One region of the Lysobacter sp. A286 genome, then DNA from elsewhere that is predicted to be linked to it. Evidence: predicted binding sites of a transcription regulator. Region 1 holds the regulator's gene; the other holds the start of a gene.
What was found. The regulator FliA, encoded in region 1, starts transcription of late flagellar genes. The targets are predictions, from matches to a motif close to TAAAGTTTNNCNNNCNNNGGCCGATAA.
Positions count from the first base shown of each region.

Region 2: ACW7G0_RS09270 (HDOD domain-containing protein) is a predicted target of FliA. The motif match lies at 6,913-6,939, and genes of this name have one in related genera.

Region 1 covers NZ_JBSVRJ010000001.1:2,099,634-2,114,208, forward strand. Annotated here, with positions in the region: gene flhB (flagellar biosynthesis protein FlhB) at 1-363, shown strand, start outside; gene flhA (flagellar biosynthesis protein FlhA) at 456-2,444, shown strand; gene flhF (flagellar biosynthesis protein FlhF) at 2,486-4,183, shown strand; gene ACW7G0_RS09770 (MinD/ParA family protein) at 4,203-5,069, shown strand; gene ACW7G0_RS09775 (RNA polymerase sigma factor FliA) at 5,066-5,818, shown strand; gene cheY (chemotaxis response regulator CheY) at 5,875-6,267, shown strand; gene ACW7G0_RS09785 (protein phosphatase CheZ) at 6,264-6,872, shown strand; gene ACW7G0_RS09790 (chemotaxis protein CheA) at 6,877-8,679, shown strand; gene ACW7G0_RS09795 (flagellar motor protein) at 8,707-9,447, shown strand; gene motD (flagellar motor protein MotD) at 9,449-10,417, shown strand; gene ACW7G0_RS09805 (ParA family protein) at 10,419-11,189, shown strand; gene ACW7G0_RS09810 (chemotaxis protein CheW) at 11,186-11,794, shown strand; gene ACW7G0_RS09815 (STAS domain-containing protein) at 11,868-12,185, shown strand; gene ACW7G0_RS09820 (response regulator) at 12,182-12,547, shown strand; gene ACW7G0_RS09825 (chemotaxis protein CheW) at 12,552-14,567, shown strand.
Region 2 covers NZ_JBSVRJ010000001.1:1,995,055-2,009,629, forward strand. Annotated here, with positions in the region: gene ACW7G0_RS09245 (homoserine dehydrogenase) at 1-1,010, opposite strand, end outside; gene ACW7G0_RS09250 (O-succinylhomoserine (thiol)-lyase) at 1,007-2,230, opposite strand; partial or broken gene metX (homoserine O-succinyltransferase MetX) at 2,308-3,348, opposite strand; SAM riboswitch class I at 3,420-3,544, opposite strand; gene ACW7G0_RS09260 (6-bladed beta-propeller) at 3,695-4,786, shown strand; gene ACW7G0_RS09265 (peptidoglycan DD-metalloendopeptidase family protein) at 4,783-5,694, shown strand; gene ACW7G0_RS09270 (HDOD domain-containing protein) at 5,732-6,865, opposite strand; gene ACW7G0_RS09275 (MHYT domain-containing protein) at 7,032-7,775, opposite strand; gene ACW7G0_RS09280 (hypothetical protein) at 7,854-8,654, opposite strand; gene ACW7G0_RS09285 (peptide chain release factor 3) at 8,895-10,499, shown strand; gene ACW7G0_RS09290 (AsmA family protein) at 10,586-12,595, shown strand; gene ACW7G0_RS09295 (CBS domain-containing protein) at 12,629-13,057, opposite strand; gene ACW7G0_RS09300 (glycosyltransferase family 2 protein) at 13,017-14,060, opposite strand; gene mtgA (monofunctional biosynthetic peptidoglycan transglycosylase) at 14,106-14,575, opposite strand, start outside.

The DNA of each region.
Region 1 (14,575 bases):
GACGTGGTGGTGATGAACCCAACCCACTACGCAGTCGCGCTGAAGTACGACCCCGACAACATGCGTGCGCCCCGGGTGGTCGCCAAGGGTGTGGACGAGACCGCATTGATGATCCGCGACGTGGCCGGGAAACACCGCATCACCGTGGTCGAGGCACCGCCGCTGGCACGCGCCTTGTATAGGCAGGCCAAGGTCGACCAGGAAATCCCCGTGAAACTCTACGCTGCAGTCGCACAGATACTGTCCTACGTGTACCAGCTCAAGCGCTGGCAGCCGGCGCACGGCCCGGCTCCGTCGCTGCAGCCGTTGGACGTAGGCGCGGACGGCGCCGTCGACCCGGTTGACGGGGGGCCGGCAGCGTGAGTGCAACCATGAGCCGGTTTTCCATAGCCGACCTCGCCCGTTCGCTGCGCGACGGAGCCGCTGCCCCGGTAGTGGTGTTGGCGATGTTGGCGATGGTGGTGGTACCGCTGGCGCCGGTGGTGCTGGATGCGTTGTTCACCATCAACATCGCGCTGTCACTGGTGGTGTTGTTGGCGGTGGTTTACGTCAAGCGGCCGCTGGAATTCTCGGTGTTCCCGTCGGTGTTGTTGATGGTCACCCTGCTGCGGCTGGCGCTGAACGTCGCCTCCACCCGGGTGGTGCTGCTGCACGGTCACGAAGGCCCCGGCGCGGCCGGGCACGTGATCGAGTCGTTCGGCAATTTCGTCATTGGTGGCAGCTACGCCGTCGGCCTGATCGTTTTTTCGATCCTGACCATCGTCAACTTCATCGTGGTAACCAAAGGCTCCGGGCGCATCGCCGAAGTGTCGGCACGCTTTATCCTGGACGCGATGCCCGGCAAGCAGATGGCGATCGACGCCGATCTCAACGCCGGTTTGTTGACGCGCGAAGATGCCAAGGCCCGGCGCCAGGAAGTCTCGGAGGAAGCCGACTTCTATGGCTCGATGGACGGCGCCAGCAAGTTCGTCCGCGGTGATGCGATCGCCGGCCTGCTGATCCTGGTGATCAACCTGGTCGGCGGCATCCTGATCGGCGTGCTCCAGCACGACATGGCGTTCTCCAGCGCGGCCCAGGTTTATGCGCTGCTCACCATCGGTGATGGCCTGGTCGCCCAGTTGCCGGCACTGCTGGTGTCCACGGCGGTCGCAATGCTGGTCACCCGGGCAACCCGCGAGCAGGACATGGGACCGGCGGTATCGGCGCAGGTATTCGGGCACAAGCGCGCGCTGTTCGTCGCCGCCTTGCTGCTGGGCCTGATCGGCGTGGTCCCGGGAATGCCCAACCTGCCTTTCCTGACCCTGTCGGCCATCGTCGGCTATGCCGCCTGGAAACTGCACAAGCGCGAGACCGCCGCCGCCGCGACCGCGGATGCCGACGAGGTGGCCACCGGCAGCAGCCAGAACCAGGCCATGGCCGAGCTGAGCTGGGACGAAGTGCGCCCGGTGGAGCCGCTTGGACTGGAGGTGGGATACAAGCTGATCGCTCTGGTCGACAAGACCCGTGGCGGTGAACTGCTGGCGAGGCTGAAAGGCATCCGGCGCAAGCTGACCCAGGATCTGGGCTTCCTGATCCCGGCGGTGCACGTGCGCGACAACCTGGAGCTGTCGCCCGGCCAATACCGGATCCTGGTGCATGGAGTGCCAATGGCGACCGGCGAGTTGTACCCGGACCGCAACCTGGCACTCGACCCGGGCCAGGTATTTGGCCCGTTGGAAGGCATCCCCGGCAAGGACCCGGCATTCGGGCTGGATGCGGTATGGATCCCGCCGGACCAGCGCGCCCATGCCGAATCGCTGGGCTACACGGTGGTGGACGCCGCCACCGTAGTCGCCACCCACCTGTCGCACGTGGTGCGCGAGCGCGCCTCCGAACTGCTGGGTCACGACGAAGTACAACAGCTGCTGGCCAGCGTGGGCAAGGCGACCCCGAAACTCGTCGAGGACTTGACGCCCAAGTTGCTGCCGCTGTCGGTGGTGGTGCGGGTACTGCAATCACTGTTGCTGGAGAAGGTGCCGCTGCGGCAGATGCGCCAGATCGTGGAGGCACTGCTGGAGCACGGCGCGCACACCCAGGACCCGGCCGCACTGACCGCAGCGGTCCGCAACGCACTGGGGCGCTTCATCGTCCAGGAGCTCAACGGGCTCAAGACCGAACTGCCCGTCTATACCTTGGCGCCGGCTCTGGAACAGGTATTGCAAGAGTCGGTCAACGGCACCGGCGCCGCGTTGGAACCAGGACTTGCCGAGCGGCTGCACCAGAACCTCAACGATCTGGTGACGCAGCAGGAGGGACGCGGCGAACCGGCCGTCCTGCTGGTGCCCGGCGGGATCCGCGCAACCATCGCGCGGCTGGTGCGGCACAGCGTACCGGCCCTGTCGGTACTGGCTTACACCGAAGTACCGGAAGAGAAGCGTTTGCGGTTGGTCGGCTCGATTGGTTGACAAACCAGGGCCTGGAATAACGGGAACAAGGGAACAACGTCATGAGAATCAAGCGTTTCATTGCCACCGACATGCGCAGCGCATTGCGCATGGTGCGCGAGGAACAGGGGGCGGAGTCGGTCATCCTGTCGACGCGGCCGACCGCCGACGGGATCGAGGTCGTCGCGGCGACCGATTACGACGAGGCACTGGTGCATCAGGCTCTGCGTGCCGCGACGCCGGCACTGTCGCCGACACCGGCTGCCACCAGGCCCGACCAGCTGCCGCCGGCAACCCCCGGACACGCGGGCCGGAACCACGACGACGCGAGCGGCAAGGCAGCCGTGACGCCGGCATCGGGCGCCGACTCGAAGACGTCGCCACCGCGCGACAGTTTCGCCAGCCGCGCACGCGCCGTGTTCCGCATTGGTGGTTCCCCGGCGGAAAGCCATGACAAGGAACACGCCGACGCGACCCTGGCGGAGCTCACCGGACACATGCCGCCAACGGCCGCCCTCCACCCGAATGCGTCACGCCCTGCCGGTGCGCGGCCACAGGCCAACGCTGCCCCGACCGCTGCAGCGGTGAACGCAGCAACCGGATCACCGACCCACTTCGAGGCGATGATGAATGCCCTCGCCGACCGGGACCTGCTGCCAGCCGATCCCCTCGGCGAGGGCGCGGCCACCGAGGCCCCGGCCGGCAAGCTTCCCGCCGATCTTCCAGACCCGGCCCCAGTCCAGGAACCGCCCTCACTGGCCACGACGATGTCGTCGCACCTGCCGGCACCGGCCGATGCGACCGGGGCCAGCGTCAAGGCCGCGCCACCGGCGGTACACGCGGTCGCCGAGCCGGACCCCGGCATCATCGCCATGCGCGAGGAACTGGGTTCGATGCGACGGATGATCGAGCGCGAGATGGGCCAGTTCACCAGCGAACGCCTGCGCGGCTCCCCGGCGCGTGCCGCCGCCTACGACATGCTGCTGGGGTATGGCTGCGACGAGTCCCTGGCACAGACCATTGCGGCCAAGATCAACCCGGCGCTGGACCCGGACAAGGTGCGCGCACCGATGCTCGCCGAGCTGGCACGGATGCTGACCATCAGCCGCAGCGAGCCCATCGACGACGGCGGCGTGATCGCACTGATCGGACCCACCGGCGCCGGCAAGACCACGACCGTGGCAAAGCTGGCCGCCCGCTTTGCCGCCCGCCACCGCGCCCGCGATGTCGCCATGGTGACCACTGACAGCGAGCGCGTGGGCGCAATCGAACAACTGCATGCACACGGACGCCGCCTCGGCATCACCGTATGCGAGTCGAACGGGCCGGAAGCCCTGGCCCAGACGCTGGCCCAGTTGCAGGACTATCCATTGGTGCTGGTCGATACCGCCGGTTATGGCGCCCGTGACCGCGCGCTGCTCAGCCAGATCACCTGGCTGCGTGCCACCCGCCAGTTGCGCAGCTTGCTGGTACTGCCCGCCAGCGCACACCCGCATGACATGAGTGAACTGGTCCGCCGCTACCGGATGGCCAGTCCCGAAGGCGTGGTGCTGACCAAGACCGATGAGACCGGACGCCTTGGCGCGGCCTTGTCGGTCGCCATCCGCAACGGTCTGAGCCTGACCTACACCGCCCATGGCCAAAGCGTTCCAGAGGATCTGGAGGCCGCCGATGCGTCCAACCTGGTCCTGCAACTGGAGAAACTGCGCCGTGCGGCCGATAACCCCTTTGTCACCGAGGATCACCATGCCATCGCCTGACCTCCAACCCGTTCCCGCGATGATGGCGCAGCCTGCTGGCGCCACGCCGACAACGTCTGCGCGCGCGGCCCCGGTCCGGGTCATTGCCGTAGCCAGCGGCAAGGGCGGCGTGGGCAAGACCAGCGTATCGGTCAACCTGGCGATGTCGCTGCAGAACTCCGGCCAGCGCACCTTGTTGCTGGATACCGACCTGGGCCTGGCCAATGTCGACGTCATGCTCGGCCTGTCGCCGCGGTTCACCCTGGCCGATGTATTCGCCGAGCGCTGCGAACTGCGCGACACCCTGCTGGAAGGCCCGGGTGGCCTTTGGGTCGTGCCCGCTGCCTCCGGCAAGCGCCACATGGTTGAGCTGCTGCCGCAACAGCATGTTGGTCTGGTGCATGCCTTCAGCCAGCTGGACCTGCCAATCGACGCCATGGTGATCGACAACGCCGCCGGCATTGCCGACAGCGTATTGACCTTCTGCCAGGCCGCACAGGACGTGATCGTCGTGGTGTGCGACGAGCCGGCTTCGGTCACCGATGCCTATGCGCTTATCAAGGTGCTCAATCGCGACCGCGGGGTCAGCCGCATCCAGGTGCTGGCCAACCAGGTGCACAACCCCGGCGAGGGTCGACAGCTGTTCGGCAAGCTGGAGCGAGTCGCATCGAAGTTTCTCGACGTGACCCTGAACTACCTGGGCGCGATCCCCCGCGACGAATGGCTGCGTCGCGCCATCCAGCGCCAGGAAGCGGTAACCCAGGCGTTCCCGTCCAGTCCTTCGGCGATGGCATTCCGTGACATCGCCCGCCGCGCCGGCCAATGGCAATCCCCGCAAGGTCCGCGCGGGCATGTCGAGTTCTACATGGAGCGCCTGATCACACCTGCCAGGAGTGCCATCGCATGAGTCATGCCGCCGCTGCCTATCGCGCCAGCCTGCCCCGCCAGGATGCATCCGAAGTGGTCGAGCGCCACGGCGAACTGGTCCGTCGCATTGCCCACCACCTCGCGGCACGATTGCCGTCGAGCGTCGAGGTCGACGACCTGATCCAAGCCGGGATGCTCGGCTTGCTGGACGCTGCACGAAACTTCCAGGACGACCAGGGCGCGGCATTCGAGACGTATGCGTCGATCCGCATCCGCGGCTCGATGATCGACGAGATCCGGCGTGGCGACTGGGTGCCGCGCTCGGTACATCGCCGCTATCGCGACGTGATCGCCGCGACCCGCCGGATTGAGCAGGCCACCGGCCGCGCCGCCACCGCGCAGGAGGTTGCCGGTGAGTTGGAGATCGGCCTGGATGAGTACTACCGCATGCTGGAGGAATCCTCACGCGGCCAGTTGATCAGCCTTGACGCGCACACCGACGAGCACGACGGCGAACCGCGCGTGTCCGCCCCTGGCGATGCCAACCCTGCACGCGCGTTCGATTATGGCGAGTTCCGGGACTCACTCGGCGGCGCCATTGGCGAGTTGCCCGAGCGCGAACAGCTGGTGCTGTCGTTGTACTACGAGCAAGAGCTGAACATGCGCGAGATCGGCGCCGTGCTGTCGATCAGCGAGTCACGCGTGTGCCAGATCCACGGCCAGTCGATGCTGCGGCTACGCGCGCGACTGGGCGAGTGGCGCGACACCGCCATGGACCCGAGTGACTGAACCATCGTCGCAATCGAATCATCATTTTCAACCGCTTCCCGAGTGCCTCCAGACCCATGGACAAGAACATCCGCATCCTCATCGTCGACGACTTCTCCACGATGCGTCGCATCGTCAAGAACCTGCTCAACGACCTTGGCTTCACCAACACGGCCGAAGCCGACGACGGCACCACCGCCCTGGTGGAGCTGAACAAGGCGAGCTTCGACCTGGTGATCACCGACTGGAACATGCCCGGCATGCCCGGCATCGACCTGCTGAAGGCGATCCGCAAGGATCCCGCATTGGCCAAGGTGCCGGTGCTGATGGTCACCGCCGAAGCCAAGCGCGAGCAGATCATCGAAGCCGCGCAAGCCGGCGTGAACGGCTACGTCATCAAGCCGTTTACCGCCGCGACGTTAGGCGACAAGCTGGGCAAGGTATTCGAGCGCCTCGGGGCGGGCGCGTGAACAGCGACGACCGGCAGGTCATCACCCAACGCCTGCACGCCGCGCTGTGGGCATTGGAAAACGACGACCATGACGGCTGGCGAGAGAACGTCGATGAGTTGATCCAATGGCGTACCCAACCATTCGTGCAGGGGCTGTCGCGACTTGCACGCGAACTGGAGCAGGCGTTCGGCGAGGATGGTCACGAGCAACCCAGCGCGACCTCGCTGCCCGACGCCTGCGCTCGGCTGGAGCATGTGGTCACCCTGACCGAACGCGCCAGCATGCGGTCACTGGACCTGGTCGATGAGTGCAGCGCGCTCCTGCGCCAGCTGCCCACGCCGCTGGACGATACGCAACGCGATGCCATGCTCGGCATCCGCTCGCGACTGTCGGAGCTGACCGCCGCCCAGGGCTACCAGGACCTTACCGGGCAAATCATCCTGCGCGTGGTCTCGCTGGTACGCGCCGTGCACGTCGGGCTGGGTGAGGTGGTCGGCCAGGAGGAGTCCGGCATTGCCCCGCAAGCTTCCAACCGTGGCCACGGCCCCGCGATCGCCGGCCTGGATCCGGAGCCGGTCAGCCAGGACGACGCCAACACACTGCTGTCGTCCCTGGGGCTATAGCGGCATGGACACCGCGTCCGACATCTGCGCCGACTTTCTGGTCGAGGCGCGCGAGATCCTCGATCAGCTTGGCGAGCAGATGGTCGCACTGGAGCACGCGCCCGCCGATCGTGAATGCCTGAACTCGGTGTTCCGCGGTTTCCACACCATCAAGGGTGGCGCCGGGTTCCTGGATTTCCCGGCCATGGTGACGATCTGCCACGCGGTGGAAGATCGACTGAACCTGGCACGTACCGGCGATGCGGTGCTGGATGCCGCTGCCTTCGACGGCTCCCAGCAGGCCCTGGACCTGCTGGTCGACATGCTCGATTGCGTCTCCGCTGGCGAGCCGATGACGCCCGCACCCCAAGCATTGATCGACAGCCTGCGGGTCGATGCGGCCATAATCGGAATTCCGGCAAACCACGACATCAAATCGCCAGCCGCCCCCGGCGGCGACGACTTGGATGAGCTCGACTTCGAGGCATTGCTCGACAGCCTGCACGGCAGCGGCGGCACACCCGGCGTGGTGTCGCCTGCAGCGACGCCGGAGCCGCCTGCGGCCATCCCTGCAGCCGTGCCCGCGCCACCACCAGCTCAACCGGCGGCGCCCAGCCTGCCAAAGCCGCGCAAGCCTGCCGCCCCGGCACACCAGGACGAGCCGACGGTGCGTGTCGACGTGCGCCGCCTCGACACCATGGTCAACCTGGTCGGGGAGCTGGTACTGGCGCGCAACCGCCTGAAGACCTTGCGTCCGCGACTGCATGACGAGGAACTCGATCGCGCGGTCGGCGCGCTGGACGGCGCGACCTCGCGCCTGCAGTCAGCGGTGATGATGGCGCGAATGCAGCCGGTCGGCCGCGTGTTCGCCCGCTTTCCCAAGCTCGCCCGCGATGTCGCGCGACAACTGCAGAAGAATGTCGAGTTGGAAGTCGTTGGCGCGGAGACCGAGCTGGACCGCAATCTGGTCGAGGCGCTGGCCGATCCGCTGGTGCACCTGGTGCGCAATGCGATCGACCATGGCATCGAGTCACCCGAGGCGCGCCGCAACTCAGGCAAGCCCGAGCAAGGCCACGTACGCTTGTCCGCACAGCAGGAAGGCGACCACGTGGTCATCGAGGTCCGCGATGACGGCGCCGGAATCGACCCGGACCGGATCCGCGACATTGCCGTGCGCAAGAGCCTGGTCGATGCCGACGCCGCAACCAGGCTGTCGCCGGACGAGTGCCTGCAACTGCTTTTCCTGCCGGGCTTCTCCACCCGCGCCGAGGTCAGTGACCTGTCCGGGCGCGGGGTAGGCATGGACGTGGTGCAATCACGCATCCACGAGTTGTCCGGCCGGGTCCAGATCCAGTCGGAACCGGGGCACGGCTCGCGCTTCGTAATCCAGGTGCCGCTGACCCTGGCGATTCTTCCGACCTTGCTGGTCGAGGTCGACAACGACGTCTATGCCTTGCCCCTGGTCCGGGTAATGGAGGTGCTTGCGCAGCTGCCCGGGGCGCCCATGTCGATCGATGGCCAGGAGGTGCTCGACCTGCGCGAACAACCGGTGCCGCTGTTGAGCCTGCGCGGCTGGCTGGGTATCGAACCCGAGGCGACCGCGGGCAGCACCGTGGTCGTGTTGCAAGCCGGCGAGCAGCGATTCTGCCTGTCGGTAGACCGCGTGCGCGGTCGCGAGGAAGTAGTGATCAAGGCCTTGCCGCGCACCTTGCGCGGGTTATCGGGCTATGCCGGCGCCAGCCTGATTGGCGACGGCCGGATGGCACTGATCCTGGACGTGGACGCGCTGTATCGAACCGGCGTGCGTGGCACGTCGCGACTCAAGTAATCCCGGCCAGCACCGTTAACGGACAGTATGGACAGACTCAGCGTCATCGGCACCGTACTTGCGTTGTTCGCCCTCGTCGGCGGCAGCCTGCTCAAGGGCGCGGGCCTGTCGGGACTGTGGTCGCCGGCAGCATTCGTGGTGGTGATCGTCGGCACCCTGGCCGCGATCCTGTTGCAGACACCGATGGACACCTTCATGCGCGCGATGAAGATCGTGCGCTGGGTGTTCCTGCCGCCAGCACATGACCGCCCCGCAATGATCAGCCGGATCGTCGAATGGAGCACGGTCGCGCGCCGCCAGGGCCTGCTCGGGCTTGAACCCGAGATCGCCGCGCAAGAGGACCTGTTCGTCCGCAAGGGCCTGCAAATGGTCGTTGACGGACTGGAGCCCGAGACGATCCGGCAGATGCTGGAGATCGAGCTGTACGGACAGTCCAGCCGTGACCTGGCGGCGGCAAAGGTGTTCGAGGGCATGGGCGTCTACGCACCCACCCTGGGAATCATCGGTGCGGTAATGGGCCTGATCGCGGTGATGAAGAACCTGGCCGATCCCAGCAAGCTGGGGGCCGGCATCGCGGCCGCGTTCACTGCCACCATCTATGGCATCGGCACCGCCAACCTGGCGTTGCTGCCGGCCGCCAGCAAGCTCAAGGGCCTGATCAACCAGCAGACCGAAGAACGCGAGATGATCATCGAAGGCCTGATCGCCATCGCTCAGGGCGAGAATCCGCGCAACATCGAGATCCGGCTGAACGGCTTCGTACACTGAGATGGCACGCCGACACCAGCATGAGGAACATCAGAACCACGAGGCATGGGCAATCCCGTACGCCGACTTGTTGACGCTGCTGTTGGCATTTTTCGTGGTGATGTACGCGATCTCCTCGCTTAATGAAGGCAAGTACCGGGTACTGGCGGACTCCTTGTCCTCCGCCTTCGGCGGCGCACCGCGAACCATCAGCCCGATCCAGCTTGGCGAGACCCAGTTGCGCGGCTCCTCCTTCGACCGTCCGTCGATCCAGACCGCTGCCTCCAAGGCCGGCCCGGCCGCCGCGACCCCGATCAACTCGCCGCGGATGCTGCAAGTGCTGGACATGCCAACCTTCGGCCAGCAGTCGCGCAGCCGGCAGGCCGCGGCCGCCGCAGCGGCAACGATCGAGGTCGAAAACCGGCGTCAGACTGACCTGCACTTGCTCGGCCAGCGTATCCAGGACGCCCTGTCGGAACTGGTGCGCGAAAAGTTGGTCACCGTGCGGCGCGGGCCGATGTTCCTGGAGGTGGAGATCCAGAGTGACATCCTGTTCGCCAGTGGCATCGCCACACCCAGTCCGCTGGCGGTGGAAACCATCCGCAAGCTGGCCCACGTCTTGCGCGATGAACCCAACGCGGTGCGGGTGGAGGGATACACCGACGACGTGCCGATCGCCACCGCGCGCTTCCCTTCCAACTGGGAATTGTCGGCCGCGCGCGCCGGCAGCGTGGTGCACGAGATGATCGATGCCGGGGTGGAGGCGACACGACTGGCCATGGTTGGCTACGGCCAATACCAGCCAATAGCCGACAACACCACGGGCGAGGGCCGTAACGCCAACCGTCGCGTGCTGCTGGTCATCCTGGCCTCGCCGCAGGGGCCGGATGCCATCACAGCCCCCTTGCCGCCGGCAGTAGCCGCCGGCGCAACACCTGATTCCACGATGGCGACGGTCGCGCGCCCCAACCCGAACTCCGGAGCCGGCTGACATGCAGACCTGGGCCATTGCCAATCAAAAAGGCGGGGTGGGCAAGACCACCACGTCGCTGTGCCTGGCACGTGGACTTGCCGAAAAGGGCAACCGGGTACTGCTGATCGACCTGGACCCGCATGCGTCACTGACACGTGCTTTCGGGGTGCCATCGGACCCGACGCCGCCGGGAACCCACGACATTTTCTCCAGCCGGAGCGTGGAGCTGTCCACCCTTGCCCGTAGTACCCCGATCGACGGCTTGCAGCTGGTGGCGGCACAGCCTGCACTGGCGACCCTGGAACGCCGTGGAGCCACCCAGCCCGGCCTGGGCCTGTCATTGGCGCGCGCGCTGCATGCCACGCGTGGTGGCTATGACCATGTCCTGCTCGACTGCCCACCGACGCTTGGGCTGCTGATGGTCAACGCACTGGCCGCCGCCGACCGGTTGGTGGTGCCCACGCAGACCGACCCGCTGGCGCTTCACGGACTGACCGACATGCTGCGCACCGCGGACATGGTCCAGCGGTCGCGTCGACGCCCGTTGCCACGGCACATCCTGCCCACTTTGTATGACCGGCGTACCCGCGCCGGGGTACGCATCCTGGAACAACTGCATGACAGCTACGAGGCGCTGGTCTGGCCGAAGGCGGTGCCAATGGATACCCGTCTGCGCGATGCCATGGCGTTGACGGCGGCCACGCCACCCAGCGGCCGCGGTGCGCAAGCGTACCGCTCGGCACTGAACTGGTTGCTGGATGCAATACCGCAGCAACAGGAGGCCGCATGAGCTCACAGATGGTGGACAGCTACCTGGACGAGCTGCTGGCACCGCTCCAGGCGGCCACCAGGCTCGTGCCTGCACCAGTGCCCGTCCTCCAACTTGCCCCCGCGCCAGAAGTGGAGTCGGCACGACTTCCGGCCCGCCCGGCGCCAGCACCGGCTCATCAACCGGACACGGTAGCGCCGCCATTGCGGGCGACCACGGCCGGGCATCGCTGGCTGCGCGCGACCCTGGGCAGCGACCACTACGCGTTTGAACTGCTGCGGGTGCAGGAAGTGGTGCGCATGGCCACCATCACGGCCATGCGCGGCACCTCCCGCGCGATGTTGGGCGTCATGAACCTGCGTGGACGCATCGTGCCGGTCTTCGATCTCGCCCGCTGGCTGGGTACCGGCGAAGTCACCACCGACGAGAACGTCCGCATCATCGTGGTCGAGCGCGACGACGAGCTGATCGGCGTGCTGGTCTCGGCGGTGGAGGACGTGGTGACGCTGGCGCGCGAGCATATCGAGCCGCCGCTACCGGGCAACGACCCTGGCGGGGTACTCGGTGTCGCCCGGGTCGGCCGCGCCCCAACGGTTCTGCTGGATGCCAACGCATTGTTTGAATGAATCTTCAAGTTCCCGCGCACTGCGCCGTTAACGCCATTGACTGCAGCCATTTACTGCAACGGCCGCCCATTCCATGAATGAAATATCGTTACAACCCGACTTGGGTATCGAGCACGTCGAAGCGTTACGGGCGACGCTCGCGCCGCTCCTCAACCGTGCCGGCATGCTGGCATTGACTGGCGACCGGGTAGAGCGGGTGCATACCGCCGGCCTGCAGCTGTTGCATGCCTTCATCCGCGACCGCGCGAACGCCGGTCACGGCACCACCATCACCCTGGCCTCGCCTGCCCTGATGGACGCGGCGAACGTGCTCGCGCTTACCGGCGTGCTGGGGCTCGGCGCACCGGTTGGAACGGCTGGCGACCTTGAAAACAATGGAGATCCCGCATGAGCGCCAAGCTGCTGATCGTCGATGATTCCACTTCCATGCGGCAGATGGTCGCCTTTGCCCTGTCGTCGGGCGGCTACACCGTGCACGAGGCGGAAGACGGACAGGCTGCACTGGATATCGCCAGGACCACCCACTTCGACGCCGTGGTGACCGACGTCAACATGCCGCGCATGGATGGGATCGAATTGATCCGCCAGCTGCGCCAGTTGCCCGGCTACAAGTTCACCCCGCTGTTGATGCTGACCACCGAGTCGGGTGGCGACAAGAAGCAGGAAGGCCGCGCCGCCGGCGCCACCGGCTGGCTGGTCAAACCGTTCGATCCCGAGCAGTTGCTCGCCACGGTTCGCAAGGTTCTCGCCTGACACCATGGACATCACCCAATTCCACGCCGCGTTCTTTGAGGAAAGCCGTGAAGGGCTGCAAGCCATGGAAGCGGGTTTGTTGCGCCTGGAAACCCAGATGGAACCGGATCTGGAGCCCGGCGTCGCCGACGGTGACACCATCAACGTCATCTTCCGCGCCGCGCACTCGATCAAAGGGGGTGCGGCCACGTTCGGCTTCGGTGACGTCACCGACCTGACCCACCTGCTGGAAACGTTGCTGGATGACACCCGCTCTGGCCACCGCTATCTCGACCACGTCGCCATCGATGCATTGCTGGACGCGGTGGATGTACTGCGAGGATTGCTCGCGGTGGCCGAACACGGCGGACAGGTCGACCAGCAGGCCATGAGTCGCGCGCGCTCCGGACTGGACCGACTGCTGGCAAGCGAGGCGGGCGCTGCGCCGGCCATTGCCGCGGTGGGAAAGGCCGGCGACATGGGCGACCCCGAACACTGGCGCATCGGATTCCGCCCGGAAACCTCGTTGTTCATGACCGGCAACGACCCGCTGCGGATCCTGCGCGAGCTGGGCAGCCACGGCGAGTTGACCGCGACCTGCCTGGATGACCGCCTGCCGGCGTTCGACGTACTCGACCCGTTCGAGGCGCACCTGGCCTGGGACCTGATGCTGCCGGGCAACGTGCCGCGCGCCGCCATCGACGAAGCGTTCGCGTGGGTCGAAGACCAGTGCGAGCTGTCGATCGAGGCCGTCGCCGCGACGTCGTCGCTGCGGATGCCGGCACCCGCCCTTGCCGCCGTGCCGTCCGACGACGAATCCACTGCCGCCTCCCGCACGCCGGGTACCGCCCGCGCCGCCAATGCGGACGCCGACACCTCCATTCGCGTCGCCGTGGCGAAGGTCGATGCGTTGATCAACCTGGTCGGCGAACTGGTCATCACCCAGGCGATGCTGCACCAGCGTTCCGAAAACCTGGACCCGGTGGCCAACGAAACCCTGCTGACCGGGCTCGGCCAGCTCGACCGCAACACCCGCGACCTGCAGGAAGCGGTGATGAGCGTGCGCATGCTGCCGGTGGAATTTGCCTTCAGCCGCTTCCCTCGCATGGTCCGCGACCTGGCCTCCCGGCTCGACAAGAAGGTCCGCCTGCGCACCTTCGGCGAGGCCACCGAGCTGGACAAGGGCATGATCGAGAAGATCGTCGACCCGCTGGTGCACCTGATGCGCAACGCGATCGATCACGGTCTGGAGTCCGCCGACGAGCGCCGCGCCGCGAACAAGGACGAGACCGGCACCATAACCATGAACGCTGCCCACCAGGGTGGCCACATCCTAATCGAGGTCAGCGACGACGGCCGCGGCATGGACCGCGACCGCATCGTGCGCAAGGCGGCCGAACGCAACCTGCCGCTGCCGGAAAACCCGACCGATGCACAGGTCTGGGACCTGGTGTTCCACCCCGGATTCTCCACCGCCGATGCGTTGTCGGACCTGTCCGGGCGCGGCGTCGGCATGGACGTGGTCAAGAGCAACATCCTGGCACTGGGCGGCCAGGTTGAGATCCGCAGCGAAAAGCTCGTCGGCACCACCGTGTCGATCCGGCTGCCACTGACGCTCGCGATCCTGGACGGCATGTCGGTCGCGGTCGGCGACGAGGTGTTCATCCTGCCGCTCAACATGGTGGTCGAGTCGTTGCAGCCGCAACCGCACGAGGTGCGCACGATCGCCGGCGACACCCGTGTGCTGCATGTGCGCGACGACTACCTACCGCTGGTCAACCTGCGCCAGCAATACCGGCTGCCACCGGCCGATGCGGCCGCCTCACCGATCGCGGTGGTCGTGGAAAGCGGGGGCCGCCGCCTGGCACTGGAAGTGGACGAACTGCTCGGCCAGCAGCAGGTGGTGGTGAAGAACCTGGAAGCCAACTACCGCCGGATCCCGGGCATCTCCGGCGCGACCATCCTCGGCGACGGTCGCGTCGCGCTGATCATCGACGCCGCCGGCATCGGGACCGGCACTCCGTTGCCCGTCGCCGCCTGACCCTACCC
Region 2 (14,575 bases), 100 kb from region 1:
GGCAGGGATTCCAAGCCGACACGGGCCTTGCCCCGGCTTTTGCCGAAACTGTCCAGGCGCGCGATGAAGCGCAAGGCCTCGCCGCGCTTGCGGGCCGCCGCAAAACCGTCGCGCAATGGCTCATCCAGCGCCGGCAATGCCGCATCGACACCCGCGCGGGCCACACCCTCCAGCGCTTCGGGCACCAGCGATGCAACCTCGACTTCGCGGGCCTCCAACTCAACCCCGGCCGCGCGGGCAAGGATCAGGATCTTGCGCCGCACGTCTTCTCCCGACAGATCCTCGCGCGGGTCGGGCTCGGTGTAACCGGCATCACGTGCCTGGCGGACGAAACCCGAGAACGGGCGCAACCCGTCGTAGTGGTTGAACAGCCATGCCAACGATCCCGACAACACCCCGGCAATGGCATGGATACGGTCGCCGCCGGCCTGCAGTTCGCGGATCGTGCGCAGCAATGGCAGGCCGGCACCAACCGTCGCGCTGTCGCCATACTGCGCGCCGCCGTGCTCGGCCGCGTGGCGGATCTCGCGCCAACGGGTCAACGACGTGCCCTGCCCCAGCTTGCACGCGGTGACGACATGGATGCCTTGTGCGAGCCAGGTCGCATGGTGCCCGGCCACTTCGTCGCTGGCCGTCGCATCGATGACGATGCGATTTCCGCTCCCATGCAGCGCCCGTGGCAACCGATCCAGATCCACCGATCCGCGATCGGCGGCAGTCATCGCGCTTACGTTGCTTACGCCAGAACCACTGGCAAAGCACGTCCGCGCATCAGACGGACACAAACTCTCACCCTGCAGGGCAATGCGCGAATTGCCAGCGTGCGCCAGCGCCAATGCATCGCCAAATCGCGTACCCGTCCAGTCTGCCATCCGGGCCAACACCGCCTGGCCGACATTGCCGGTACCCAGCAATGCGACCCGCGCGATCGGCAAGCGGCTATAGCCAGCCGCAAGGGCGCTACTGGCCGCGTGCGCGATGCCGGCACGCTCGGCGATCAGGGCATTCATTTCGCCACGCGCGCGACACCGCGGGCCACGGCGTCCACACGATCCAGCGCGGCAGCGATATCGGCAACCAGATCATCGACATGCTCGATGCCGACCGACAACCGCAGCAGCCCGTCACCGATGCCCGCTTTCGTCCGCGCTTCGGCCGACATGGCCGCATGGGTCATCGTCGCCGCGTGCGCAACCAGGCTTTCCACGCCGCCCAATGACTCGGCCAGAGTGAAGTACTCCAGCCCATCCAGGAACGCGCGTACGGCTACTTCTGCCTCCAGTTCGCCGTGCTCCAGCTCGACACTCAGCATCGCGCCGAATCCGCTTTGCTGGCGCGCGGCGACGGCATGACCCGGATGGCTCTCCAGCCCCGGGTAATGCACCATGCGCACGGCTGGATGCGCATCCAGCAACTCGACCAGTGCAAGGGTGTTTTCCTGATGCACGCGCAGGCGCGCATCCAGCGTTCGCAGGCCGCGCAAAGTCAGGAAGCTGTCGAACGGCGAACCGGTGATACCCAGACAATTGGCCCACCACGCCAGCGTCTGGTGCACCTCGGCGTCTTTGGCGATCACCGCCCCGCCCACCACGTCGCTGTGGCCGTTGATGTACTTGGTGGTCGAATGCACCACCACGTCGGCGCCAAACGAGATGGGCTGCTGCAACGCGGGTGACAGGAAGGTGTTGTCGACCACCACCCGCGCGCCAGCCGCATGCGAGGCCTCGATCACGAAGCGCAGGTCGGTGATGCGCAGTAACGGGTTGGATGGCGTTTCGATCCATACCAATGTCGGGCTTTGCGCCAATGCCTCGCTGAGCGCGCGCGGATCGGTCAGGTCGACCGTGATCAACTCGAACGCACCCTTGGTTGCCAGCGCATCGAACAAGCGCCAGCTGCCGCCATAGGCATCGTGCGGTACCACCAGCCGGTCGCCGGGCTTGAGCAATGCGTTCAGCACCAGGGTGATCGCGGCCATGCCGGTCGCGGTGATCACACCGCCTGCGCCACCCTCCAGCTCGGCCAGTGCCTCGCCGAGCAGGTCGCGGGTCGGATTGCCGCTGCGGGTGTAGTCGTAGCTGCGCTTGTCGTTGAAGCCAGCAAAACTGAAGTTGGACGACAGCACCAGCGGTGGCGTCACCGCACCAAACGCGGGGTCACGGTCGATGCCGGCACGCACCGCGGTGGTGGAACGATGACCGCGACTGCGGTCCAGCGAATGCAGGCTCATGCCGATGCCCGCGCATCGGCTTCGACGGATGCCCGCGCATCGGCTTCGACGGATGCCTGGGCATCGGCGACATCCAGCAATGCCTCGCGCAGGATGCGGTCGATCGCTTCGGGTTCCTTGAGGAAGGCATCGTGGCCGTACAGCGACCGCAATACCTGCAGGCGGGTCTCGCCGCGCAGGCGCTCGACCAGCTCATAGGCGTCAGCCACCGGCACCAGCCGGTCCTCGGCCACCGCGACCACGGTCACCGGCACCCGTACCGTTTCAGGTGACAGCGCCTGCAGGTCGATCGACTCGGACAAGCGCACGAACGCGGTCGCGGCGGTGCGGCTGGCGTAGTGGTTTCCGCAGTGCTCCAGATAGTCCTCGGCTGCCACGCGCACCTGGCCATTGACCACCTTGGCGGCGCCGAAACGGCCGTCGAACTCCTCCGGCGTGCGGTAACTCAGGATCGCCAACTGGCGCGCCAGGGCCAGCCCGTGGGTGTCGTCGCATTGCAGTGCACCCAGCGTGACCGCACGTCGCTGCAACGCGCGCCACGCGCTGGCATAGGGGTGGGAACGATGGCAGCCGCTGATCGCCACCAACCGGTGCAGCCGGTCCGGGTACAAGGCGGCGAACTGCAGGCCGACCATGGCACCGTAGGAGCAGCCGATGAAGGCGGCCAGCCGCTCCACGCCCAAGCCATCCAGTAGCGCCGCAACCGCATCGGCCTGGTCGGCCGGGTCGATCGGTGCGTCCAGCGCACCGTCGCTGCCAACCCAGTCGAGGGACAAAATGGCGTGATGCCCGGGATCCAGCGCACGGTCTGGCCCGCACTGCGCGTCCCACCAGCCGGCGTCGCCGAAGGCCGCACTGGCCGCGACGTGGCGGTCGGCGGAAATGCCGCCGGCCACCAGCACCACCGGCAACCCGGGCTCGCCGATCCACTCATAGCGCACCACCAGCGCGCGCCGGCCGGCATGGCGCAAATCAAGCTCGACTCGGATCTCGCCACGTCGGGCATTACCAACCGCCGCGGTGTCAGGTGCGACGGTCAAGAAGGACGGAGTCTTCCCGTGGGCGGCATCGTCGTCGCAGTCGGAAAGAGACGGGGTGGCAAACGGGACAAGTTGCAGGCTCATGGCGGCTTCCGGAGTGGCGGGAGCCATCGAGCAGGATGGCCGGCACACCCCGAGGGCGAGCCAGACAACCATCTTTCGGTGACCGGCCAGAGGACCGGGTACCGCAGGAATTGGCACCTTCGCGCCGCTTGCGCTGCGCTAGGTTGCCCCGGCTTCAAAGGGCCTGTCCCTCTGCCGGTCTCGATGGATGCGAAAGAGTCTGCCAGCGTATTTTCAAAGTGTCAATCGCTTTATCCGGATCAAGCGATTGATAAAATTCTCCGGTCACGGAAATCTCGGAGCTGCCGACAAGCACTACACTGCCGCACCATCGCCACCCGCCCGACGAAGATACCGCCGCATGATCTGTCGCCTGCTTGCCATCGCCTGCATCGCGCTCCTGCTCAGCGCATGCGCCACGGCCTCCCTCCCGGCAACCGGGCTTCACACCGTCGCAGAGCGCTACGTCTCCGCGCCGTATGCGAAAGCCGAGCTGGACTCGCTGGCGACCTGGCGCGCACACGACGGCAAGACCTGGTTGATCGCCAGCGCCAAGTCGACCCACGAGCTGATGGTGTTCGATGTCGACAGCGGCGCCTTATTACGCACCATCGGCGGCAAGGGCAAGAACCCTGGACAATTCAACCGGCCCAACGGCGTCGCCGTGCATGGCGACCGCCTGTTTGTCGTGGAACGCGACAACCACCGGCTGCAGGTGTTCGACCTGCCCGGGCTGCAGCCCGTCGCAGACTTCGGCGAGGACGTGCTGCGCAGTCCCTACGGCCTTTGGATCAACGACACTGCACCGGGCGAACTGGATATCTACGTCACCGACAGTTTCATGTACGGCGAGCATTACGACATCGTGCCGCCGCTGCCCGAGCTCGACCAGCGCGTACGCCGCTTCCGCGCGCAGACCGATGCAGTCGGTGAATTGCAGATCAATTACCTCGGGTCGTTCGGTGAAACCCAGGGGACCGGGGCACTGCAGGTGGTCGAGTCGATTGCCGGCGACGCCGCCCACGACCGCCTGCTGATTGCCGACGAGCATCACTCCGGCAACCAAAGTCGCCGCATGTCCACCTTGCGCGAGTACACCCTCGACGGCCGCTACACCGGCGTCAGCCTGCCGTCGGGCACGTTTGCGGCCGACGCCGAGGGCATTGCCTTGTGGCCGTGCCGCAATGGCGCCGGTTACTGGGTTGCGGTCGACCAACACGATCCATTGACGAGCTTCCACGTGTTCGAACGCAACAGCCTGCGTCCGGTGGGCAGCTTCCAGGGCCAGGTGACCTCCGGTACCGACGGCATTGCCTTGCACCCCGCCAGCACGCCGGCATTTCCTGATGGCGTGCTGGCCGCCGTGCACGACGACCGGGCGATAGCCGCATTCGACCTTGCGGACATCGCCAGCACCCTCGGCCTTTCCGCGGATTGCACGGGCACCCGATGAAGCGCTCCCGGCGACTGGTACCGGGCTTGGCGATCGCGTTGATGAGCATCGTGCCGCTCGCCCTCGCCGGCACCCTGTACCGCTGGACCGATGCCAACGGTGTCAACCATTACGGCGACCGCCAGCTCCGGGACACTCCTCCCCAAATGCAGAGCGGCAGGATTCCGGCCTTCGTCGAGCCCACGGCGATCGCCCGGCTGCGGATCGAGGCACGTGGCAGCGAGTACTACGTCTGGGCCGACAACCAGCTGAGCGGTCCGATCGAGGTGATGCTGCATTACCGGCACCACCGCAACACCACCAGCGATCCCGCACTACCGGCGCGAGCGACGGTTCCCACCGGCGGCAGCACCGTAGTGTCGGTACTGCGAGCAACAGATCCTGGCCAGCGGGTGGATTTCGACCTGCGCATGGACAGCCTGCCGGGCAACCCGAGCGCGGCGCCTGGCGATACCACCTACCTGCTGCCGGTGGCGCGCGACACCGCGGAAATCGACCAGGGGTATGGCGGAACCTTCAGCCACGACGACCCGGAAAATCGCTATGCGGTCGACTTCGCGGTACCGGTCGGGACACCGGTACTGGCGGCACGTGGCGGCGTGGTGATGCAACTGGAAGAGGGATTCGAACGCACCAGCCTGGACCGGAATGCCTACGCCGACCGCGCCAATTTCATCCGGCTGCTGCACGACGACGGCGCGATGAGCCTGTACGCCCACCTGCAGGTCGATGGCGTGCTGGTCCACGCCGGCCAACGCGTCACCGCCGGCCAGCAAATCGGCCTGTCGGGAAACACCGGCTTCACCACCGGCCCACACCTGCACTTCGCCGTGCAGGTGAACCGGGGCATGCGGCTGGTCTCGCTGCCGTTTCGCATGCAAGGCGTGGATATCCCACCGCCACGTTGAGGGTCTCCAACGCGACGATCGGTCGACACCAGCGGCTTCAGGCGGCTTCGGCGTTCTGCCCGATCTGCTCCGCCATCAGCCGCCATTGCGGAAGCTTGTCAATCACGCCAACCGAGTGCAGGTAGCCTTCGTCCACCTGGGTATTGCGTACCAGCGCGGAAGCCACATGGACCGCTCCGGTGACCCAGAAGCCGGTCGAGCGCATGCGGCGCGGCCTGGATTGATGCGCCACGGCCTCCACGATGGGCATCGGCAACCCCCACAGGCCGAGCAGGTACGCACCCGCCTCGGCGTAGCCGGGGCTCGCAATACGGATGTCCATATCGACATCCGGCTCAGACTCCAGGTCCGGGGCCACCTCGCCACCAATCCCGGGCAACAACAGGCCAACCTCGGCAAGCAGTCCGGCGGTTGCCGCCAACTCGGCGCTGGGCCCGGCCAGAAGCTTCCTGGCCAACTGCGACGTTGCCAGCGCGCGCCACTGCATGGCCTCCCGGTCAACCCCGCTGGTTTCCTGGTCGGACTCGCCGGATCCGCCAAGGGCCTCACTGACCAGAACCAGTTGCCCCAACATGCCCAGTCCCAGGCGGGTCACCGCGGAACGGATATCCGTAATCTCCCTGCCGGCCGAGAAGAATGCCGAATTGCACAGCCGAAGCACCTTCGCCGCAAGCGCCGGGTCCTGCGAAAGCACATAGGCGATCTCCGCCATGCTGACATCCGGATCGCGCATCAGCTGCACCAGCTCGATATACATCCGCGGCGCCGGCGGCAACGACTCGACCTGGCCGACACTCCGCTTGAGCTCTTCGTTGTCCAGCAACAGCCGCAGATCGATGAAACCCTCGACCGCGTCGATCAGCTCGCCGCCGTCCAGTGGCTTGTGCAGCACCCGGTGTGCGCCATCAAGGGCGTGTACGGCCTCGCCGCCCTGCCCGCGCTCCAGCAGCAGGATCCGCACCGCATCGGGGTACTTGGCACGCAGCTCGGTCAGCACCTCGGAACCATGCAGGCCCAGGTCAGTGACCAGTACGTCGACGGGTCGGTCCAGGGTAATGACGGCGGCAGCGTCGGCGGCGTACTCGACCTGCCAATCCAGTCCGAAATCGGAGAGCGCCAACTTCAGCTCATCGGCCTGTCCTGCATCCTCACCGGCAATAACTATGAACACTGATAATTCTCCATAGACGTGGCGAACGAAACGCCCGCCCAACCGGTGTAGCGGCCAGTGTCTTCCAGACTTTAGGCAAGTCCGGAACCCGGTCACATTCGCCAGCCCTATAGTTGCGCCCTTCCCCGCTCTGCTGGCGTGCCCGTGCGCGCCGCGGCTCGCGGCATCAGATGCTCAATGCCGCCCGACGCTGCTGGCGGAAGACGTTGACCATCAGGGTGATCATCAGCAGCAGTACCGCCACGACAAAGATGCTCATGCCGAGGTAGTCACCACGCAGGCCCTGCTCGAAGTTGGCGGGCAACTGGCCGCCGTTGGGAATGAACTCCACCGCTGCCATGCCGGTGTAATGCATGCCGCAGACGGCCAGACCCATCACCAGCGCACTGCCCACCATCTGCCAGCGGCCGCGCAAGTTGAAGGCCAGCCACAGCGCCGCGATCGACGCGACGATGGCAATGGCTACCGAGAGCGCGACCAGCCCGGTGTTGTACTCCATCGTGGCCGGCATCAGCATCGCCATCATGCCCAGGTAGTGCATCCCCGCCACTCCCAGCCCCATGCAGACGCCGCCACTGACCAGCTTGGGCCAACTGAAGGCTCCGCTGCCCGCCAAACCAAAGCCGAGCGAACAGGCAACCAGCGCAATAAGCGCCGACAGGACCGTCATTGGAATGTCGTAGGCGACCTCCATGCCGACGTCGCATGCCAGCATGCCGAGAAAATGCATGGTCCAGATCGCACCGACACCCACGGCCGTGCCCGCAGCCAGCACGGCCCTCCAGCGCTGTCCTGCGCGCGCCACGGGAATGGCTATGGCCAACTGCAAGGCCGTGAATGAGCCCAGCACGGCAACTACGTACGAGAGTGCGACTAGAAAAAAACTGTAATCCTGATGTGCGGCATGCATGCCCAACCCCCTTTGGTCAGTGTCGGAACGACGGAGTACTCGCCGGAAGCGCCGGCTGGATCGCAACGGCGGAAACCGTCAGTGAGATATTTCGAACGTGCAGGCGTCCGCACCCGTGCTGCGGCAAAAAGTCTCGCGCACGTAAACCCTTTCCCCCTGCACGGATTCGCTCAGCAATCCTTCCAGGTAGCCGCAGAAGAAGCGGCAGCCGCCCGACTCCACCCCGGGCTTCGCCAGCGGATGATCGGACAACCGCAGTTGTTCGCCCTGCAACTCGACCGGGGCCAATGCACGCAACGCCGGCAATCCGATGCGCTTGACTGCGTCGTGAAGCTGCAATTTCGCACCAAGGGAAAAATCACGCTTGTATACCCATGCACCAGTGCGACGGCCCGCCAGGTGCAACGAGGCGTGACGCGCGTCCGGCGCCAGCGACCGCTCAAGACTGAGCAGCCAGGGGAAAATTCTAGGGTAGTCCTTTGCGATTTGCGGCAGCGCCGCCTCCACCTTCTGCGAATCTGTCTCTGTCGCCTCCATGGATGTCGGTGCGGGCGCAGAGGCAGGCGGTGCAGACACGGCCGATGCAGCCAGAGGTGACGCTGCCGACCCCAGCATCGACGAGGCAACGCTGGCCGGAGAACCGTCGTACAGCGCCGCTTCGAAGCTGCGCACCCGCGCATGCGTGGCGAGGGCCTCCTCCAGCACCATCTGTCGCTCGGCCGGGCCACGTATCAGCAAGGTCAGGCAGGCCTCTCCCGCACTGCCCCTGGTCAGTCGTTGACGCTGAACGGTAAAGCCGTTGCTGTGTACTACCCGGCCAAGCTCAACCAGTAACCCTTCCCGATGATCGGATACGACCTGAACTTCCAACTGGATCATGCCCCCTCCCCTGAGTGCAGATACGGTCCGATAAGTGGTCGTATTCGGAAACTTCCTTTACACCACCACGATTCCCGTTTCAGTAAAGCCGATGCCCATGTATTGCGCAAGCACTGCCCTGCACTCGCCGAAAACACTCGCTGGCTGCACGGTATCGCCGTCGCATGACGACGACTTGCCACCACCCCCTATAATTGCGTCCTTCCCCGCTCTGCTGGCGTGCCCGTGCACGCCGTCCCCATGTCCGATGTCTCCCAGCAGGCGCTGCGCCGCCGCACCTTCGCCATCATTTCCCACCCCGATGCCGGCAAGACCACGCTGACCGAGAAGCTGTTGCTGTTCGGCGGCGCGATCCAGATGGCCGGCTCGGTCAAGGGCCGCAAGGCCGCCCGCCATGCCACCTCCGACTGGATGAAGCTGGAGCAGGAACGCGGCATCTCGGTGACCTCCTCGGTGATGCAGTTCCCCTACAACGGACACATCGTCAACCTGCTCGACACCCCGGGCCATGCGGACTTCGGCGAGGACACCTATCGGGTGCTGACCGCGGTCGACTCGGCACTGATGGTGATCGACGTGGCCAAGGGCGTGGAAGAACGCACCATCAAGCTGATGGAGGTCTGCCGGCTGCGCGACACGCCGATCATGACCTTCATCAACAAGCTGGACCGCGATGGCAAGGACCCGATCGACCTGCTCGACGAGGTCGAGAGCGTGCTGGGCATCCAGTGCGCGCCGGTCACCTGGCCAATCGGGATGGGCAAGCGGCTCAAGGGCGTGGTCCATCTGGTGACCGGTGAGGTCCACCTGTACGAGCAGGGGCGCAACTTCACCCGCCAGGATTCGACCATCTTTTCCTCCATCGATGACCCCGGGCTGGAAGCGCGGATCGGCGCTGCGGCGCTGGCCGAGGCACGCGGGGAGCTGGAGCTGGTCCAAGGCGCCAGCCATCCGTTCGAGTTGGACAAATACCTCGCCGGCGAACAGACCCCGGTGTTCTTTGGCTCGGCGGTCAACAACTTCGGCGTGCAGCTGCTGCTGGACTTCTTCGTCAAGCATGCTCCCAGCCCGCAGCCGCGCGCGACCACTACCCGCGACGTGGATCCGACCGAAGACAAGCTGACTGGCTTCGTGTTCAAGATCCAGGCCAACATGGACCCGCAGCACCGTGACCGTGTCGCTTTCATGCGGATCTGCTCGGGCAAGTTCACCGCCGGCATGAAGGCCTTCCACGTGCGTACTGGCAAGGAACTCAAGCTCGCCAACGCGTTGACCTTCATGGCCAGCGACCGCGAGATCGCCGAGACCGCGTACTCCGGCGATGTGCTGGGCATCCACAACCACGGCACCGTGTCGATCGGCGACAGTTTCAGCGAAGGCGAGCCGATCACCTTCACCGGCATTCCCAACTTTGCACCGGAACTGTTCCGGCGTGCGCGCCTGCGCGATCCGCTCAAGCTAAAGCAACTGCAAAAGGGCCTCGCCCAACTGAGCGAGGAAGGCGCAACCCAGTTTTTCCGGCCGCTGATGAGCAACGACCTGATCCTGGGCGCGGTCGGCGTATTGCAGTTCGAGGTGGTCGCCTACCGGCTGAAGGCCGAATACGGCGTGGACGCGATCTTCGAGTCGGTTGCCGTCTCCACCACCCGCTGGATCCGTTGCGACAACGAGAAGAAGCTGGAGCAGTTCCGCGACAAGAATGCCAGCCACCTTGCCCTGGATGCGGCCGACCAGTTGGTCTATCTCGCCCCGACCCGGGTCAACCTGCAGTTGGCACAGGAGCGCGCACCGGATGTCGAATTCCTTGCCACCCGCGAGCAGGCGCATGCGGTGAGTGTGAGCTAGCCACTGAACGCGCCACAACGTATTCACTCCCGCTTTACCGGCCAGTATCGAAGGTGGACAGCATGTCCTCCTGAGGGTTCCGACCGATGCCAGCCCCCGCAGCCGCAGCCGCGGACGCGCCACAGCAACCCGGCGGCCAGACCTCCGGCGCCGGCAACGCCGGGCGCTGGTGGCAACAGCCGCGCCGCCATCCTTGGCTGACTGCACTGGGCATACTGGTACTGGCATTGATCGTGCTGGTTCTGTTGTGGGACTGGAACTGGTTCAAGGGGCCGGTCGAGCGTCAGGTCGAAGCGCGCACCGGGCGCGAGTTCAAGATCGGCGGCGACCTGGATGTCGACCTGGGCTGGGTGCCGACGATCCACGCTGACCAGCTGAGCTTCGGCAACGCCGACTGGTCACGGCAGCCAACCATGGCGACCGCCGACCGGGTCGATATCAGCATCGACCTGCGCCGGCTGTTCCGCGGCGAGGTCCGCATTCCCGAGCTGCGCCTGGCCACCCCCAGATTGAACCTGGAAGCGAACCCGAAAGGCGGCGGCAACTGGCAGTTCGGCAGCACCGGCGGCGATACCGACCTGCAGTTCCGACGCATATGGATCGACGACGGCAAGCTTACGTTCCTGGATGCCGCCGCCAAGACCGACATCAAGGTCGATGTAACCAGCACGCAGGCGCGCGACCCGCGCAACGCCCCACCGATCAAGGTCGACGGCGGCGGGCAGTGGAACGACAACAAGTTCACCCTGCAGGGCAGCGCCGAATCGCCGCTGGAGTTGCGCGACACCGAAGCGCCTTACCACATCGACGTCCACGCACAGGCCGGCGCCACCAAGGCCCATGCCCGCGGCACCCTGCGCGACCCGCTGCGCCTGCGCGATTTCGACCTGCAACTGACGCTTGCCGGGAAAAACCTGGAAGACCTGTATCCGCTGATCGGCGTCGCGCTGCCACCAACCCCGCCTTACACCCTCGACGGTCGCTTGAACCGCAACATCAAGGGCGAGAGCACGACCTGGCACTACGACAAATTCGCCGGCACGGTCGGCGACAGCGACCTGGGCGGCGACGCCGCCTTCACCACCGGTGGCAAGCGGCCTTTCCTGCGCGCGAACCTGCACTCGAAGCGACTGGATTTCGACGACCTCGCCGGCTTCATCGGCGGCGCGCCGGAGGTCGGCAAGGGCGAGACCACCAACCCCGAACTCGCCGCCCAGGCGGCGCAGCAAAAAACCAGCGCGCGCGTGCTGCCCGACACGCCCTACCAACTCCAAAAACTTCGCGCGATGGACGCCGACGTGCGCCTGAAAGCCACGCGCATCAACTCGCCGTCGCTGCCGCTGGACGACATGGACGCGCACCTGAAACTCGACGCCGGGTTGCTGCTGCTGGACCCGTTGAACTTCGGCGTCGCCGATGGCGATATCCGTTCGACGGTGCGCATGAACGCGCGCGAGGCAACCATTCACACGAATGCCGACGTGGCCGCCAGCGGCCTGACCCTCAGCAAGCTGCTGCCCACGGTGGAACTGGTCCAGAACGCCATCGGCAAGCTCAGCGGCCATGCCACCCTGGACGGCAGCGGCAATTCGATCGCCGCGATGCTGGGCAGCAGCGACGGCGATGTCGCGCTCGGTATCGGACAAGGCAAGATCAGCAACCTGCTGATGGAGATGGCCGGCATCGATATCGCGGAGATCATCAAGTTCAAGTTGACCGGAGACCAGCTGATCCCGATCCGCTGCGCGTTTGGCGACTTCAAGGTCGACGGCGGCGTGATGACGGCGCGCGCGCTCGCGGTCGATACCACCGACACGATCCTGGTCGGCGAAGGCACGATCAACCTCGCCACCGAGCATCTGGACCTGGTCATCAAGCCGCGTCCGAAGGACCGCAGCCTGTTCGCCTTCCGCGCGCCGTTGCTGCTCGATGGGACATTCAGGAACCCGGACTTCCGCCCGGACATGGGCGCGATCGGCCTACGCGCCGCAATCGCCCTGGCCCTGGGCAGCATCGCCCCGCCGGCCGCGTTGCTGGCGACGCTGGAACTGGGTCCGGGCGAGGATTCGGGCTGCGGCGGTAAGTACGCGAAGTAGCGGTAACGCGTCTGGTCGCACCGCCGTCGTGCTTCAGCTGGCGATGTATCGCTGCAGCTGGTCCAGCTCGACCTGCTGGTCCTCGATCACTGCCTTCACCAGGTCGCCGATCGATACCAGCCCCAGTACCTCGCCCTCGACCACCACCGGCAAGTGGCGTATGCGCTGGTTGGTGACCAGCGCCATGCAGTGTTCGGCGGTGTCATCAAGACCCACCGTGAGTACATCGACGGTCATCACCTCGCGCACCGGTGTGGTGGCCGACGAGCGCCCCTGCAACACGATCTTGCGCGCGTAGTCGCGCTCCGACACGATTCCGGCCAGCCGGCCATCGTGGATCACCAACAACGCACCGATGTGCTTCTCGGCCATCAGCCGGATCGCGTCGATCATCGGCGCATCCGGGCCGATCGCATAAACCTCAGAGGCTTTCGCTTCGAGCAGGTGCCGTACGTTGCGCATGGCCTTGTCCTCCTACGGGATGAACCTGCTCCGAGCATACCCCGGACGCCGGCTGCCAGGCGTCCACCAGGTACAGCGGGCGCTGCTTCGATTCCTCGTACAGCCGACCCAGGTACTCACCGATCAGTCCCAGCGCGATCAACTGCACCCCACCCAGGAACAGGATCACCGCCATCATCGTCGGCCAACCCTGCACCGGATCGCTCCACAGCAGCGCCTTGCCGATCACCCACGCGCCATAGCCGAACGCCACCAGCGCCGTCAGCAGGCCCAGGTAGGTCGCCAGCCGCAGCGGCGCGGTGGAAAAACTGGTGATGCCTTCCAGGGCGAGGTTCCACAACCGCCACAGGTTGAACTTGCTCGTACCGGCCAGCCGCGCCTCGCGGTGGTACGGCAGCGAAACGCGATTGAAGCCGACCCAGCCGAACAAGCCCTTCATGAAGCGATGGCGCTCGCGAATCTGTCGCAGCGCGTCGAGCGCGCGGGGCGACAACAGGCGGAAGTCACCGGTGTCGGCCGGGATCGGGGTCTTCGACAGCCGCCCGATCAACCGGTAAAACACGTGCGCCGTCGCGCGCTTGAGCCAGCCCTCGCCCTCGCGAACCAGCCGGGTGCCAAAGACATCATCATGACCTTCGCGCCACAGGCCGACGAAGCGCGGAATCAGCTCCGGGGGATCCTGGCCATCGGCATCCAGGATCATCGCCGCCCCGCGCTCGACCCGGTCAAGGCCCGCCGTCAAAGCCAGTTCCTTGCCGAAGTTGCGCGACAGGCGCAATAAAGAGATGCGGGGATCCGCCGCCGCCAGTTGCTGCAGCACGCTCCAGCTCGCGTCCACGCTGCCATCGTCGATGTACAGCACCGTGCCTTCGATGCCGTACTCGTCGGCCACCACCTGCAGTGCCGCGGCGATGCGCGGCTGCAGCAGCGACAGGCTTTCCGCCTCATTGAAGGCCGCAACGACAACGGTCAGGCAATCATCGGGCAAGTGCTGGGTACTCATTCCGGCATGGTATCCGACCGGGCGCGGTCAACGCCGCCGGGCCCGCTACTTCTGGTCGGGCTCGCGTCGATCCAGACGCTCCAGGTAGGCGGCACCGCCAATCTGCCGCATCTGCTGCTGGATCTGTCGGCTGCGTCGCTGCACATACGGCCCCGGGCTGGCGGCGCTGTAGCGTTTCGGGCTTGGCAACACCGCCGCCAGACGCGCCGCTTCGGCCGGGCTCAGCTGCGCGGCATCCTTTCCGAAGTAGCGCCGCGCCGCCGCCTGCGCGCCGTATACGCCATCCCCGAACTCGGCGATGTTGACGTAGACCTCGACGATGCGCGACTTGGGCCACATCAATTCCATCAACGCGGTGTACCAGGCTTCCATGCCCTTGCGCACCCAGCTGCGACCGCTCCACAGGAACAGGTTCTTGGCCGTCTGCTGGCTGATGGTGCTGGCGCCGCGCAATTTGCCGCCACGCTCATGGCGCGCGCGGGCTTTCCGGATCGCCTTCAGGTCGAAGCCGTGAT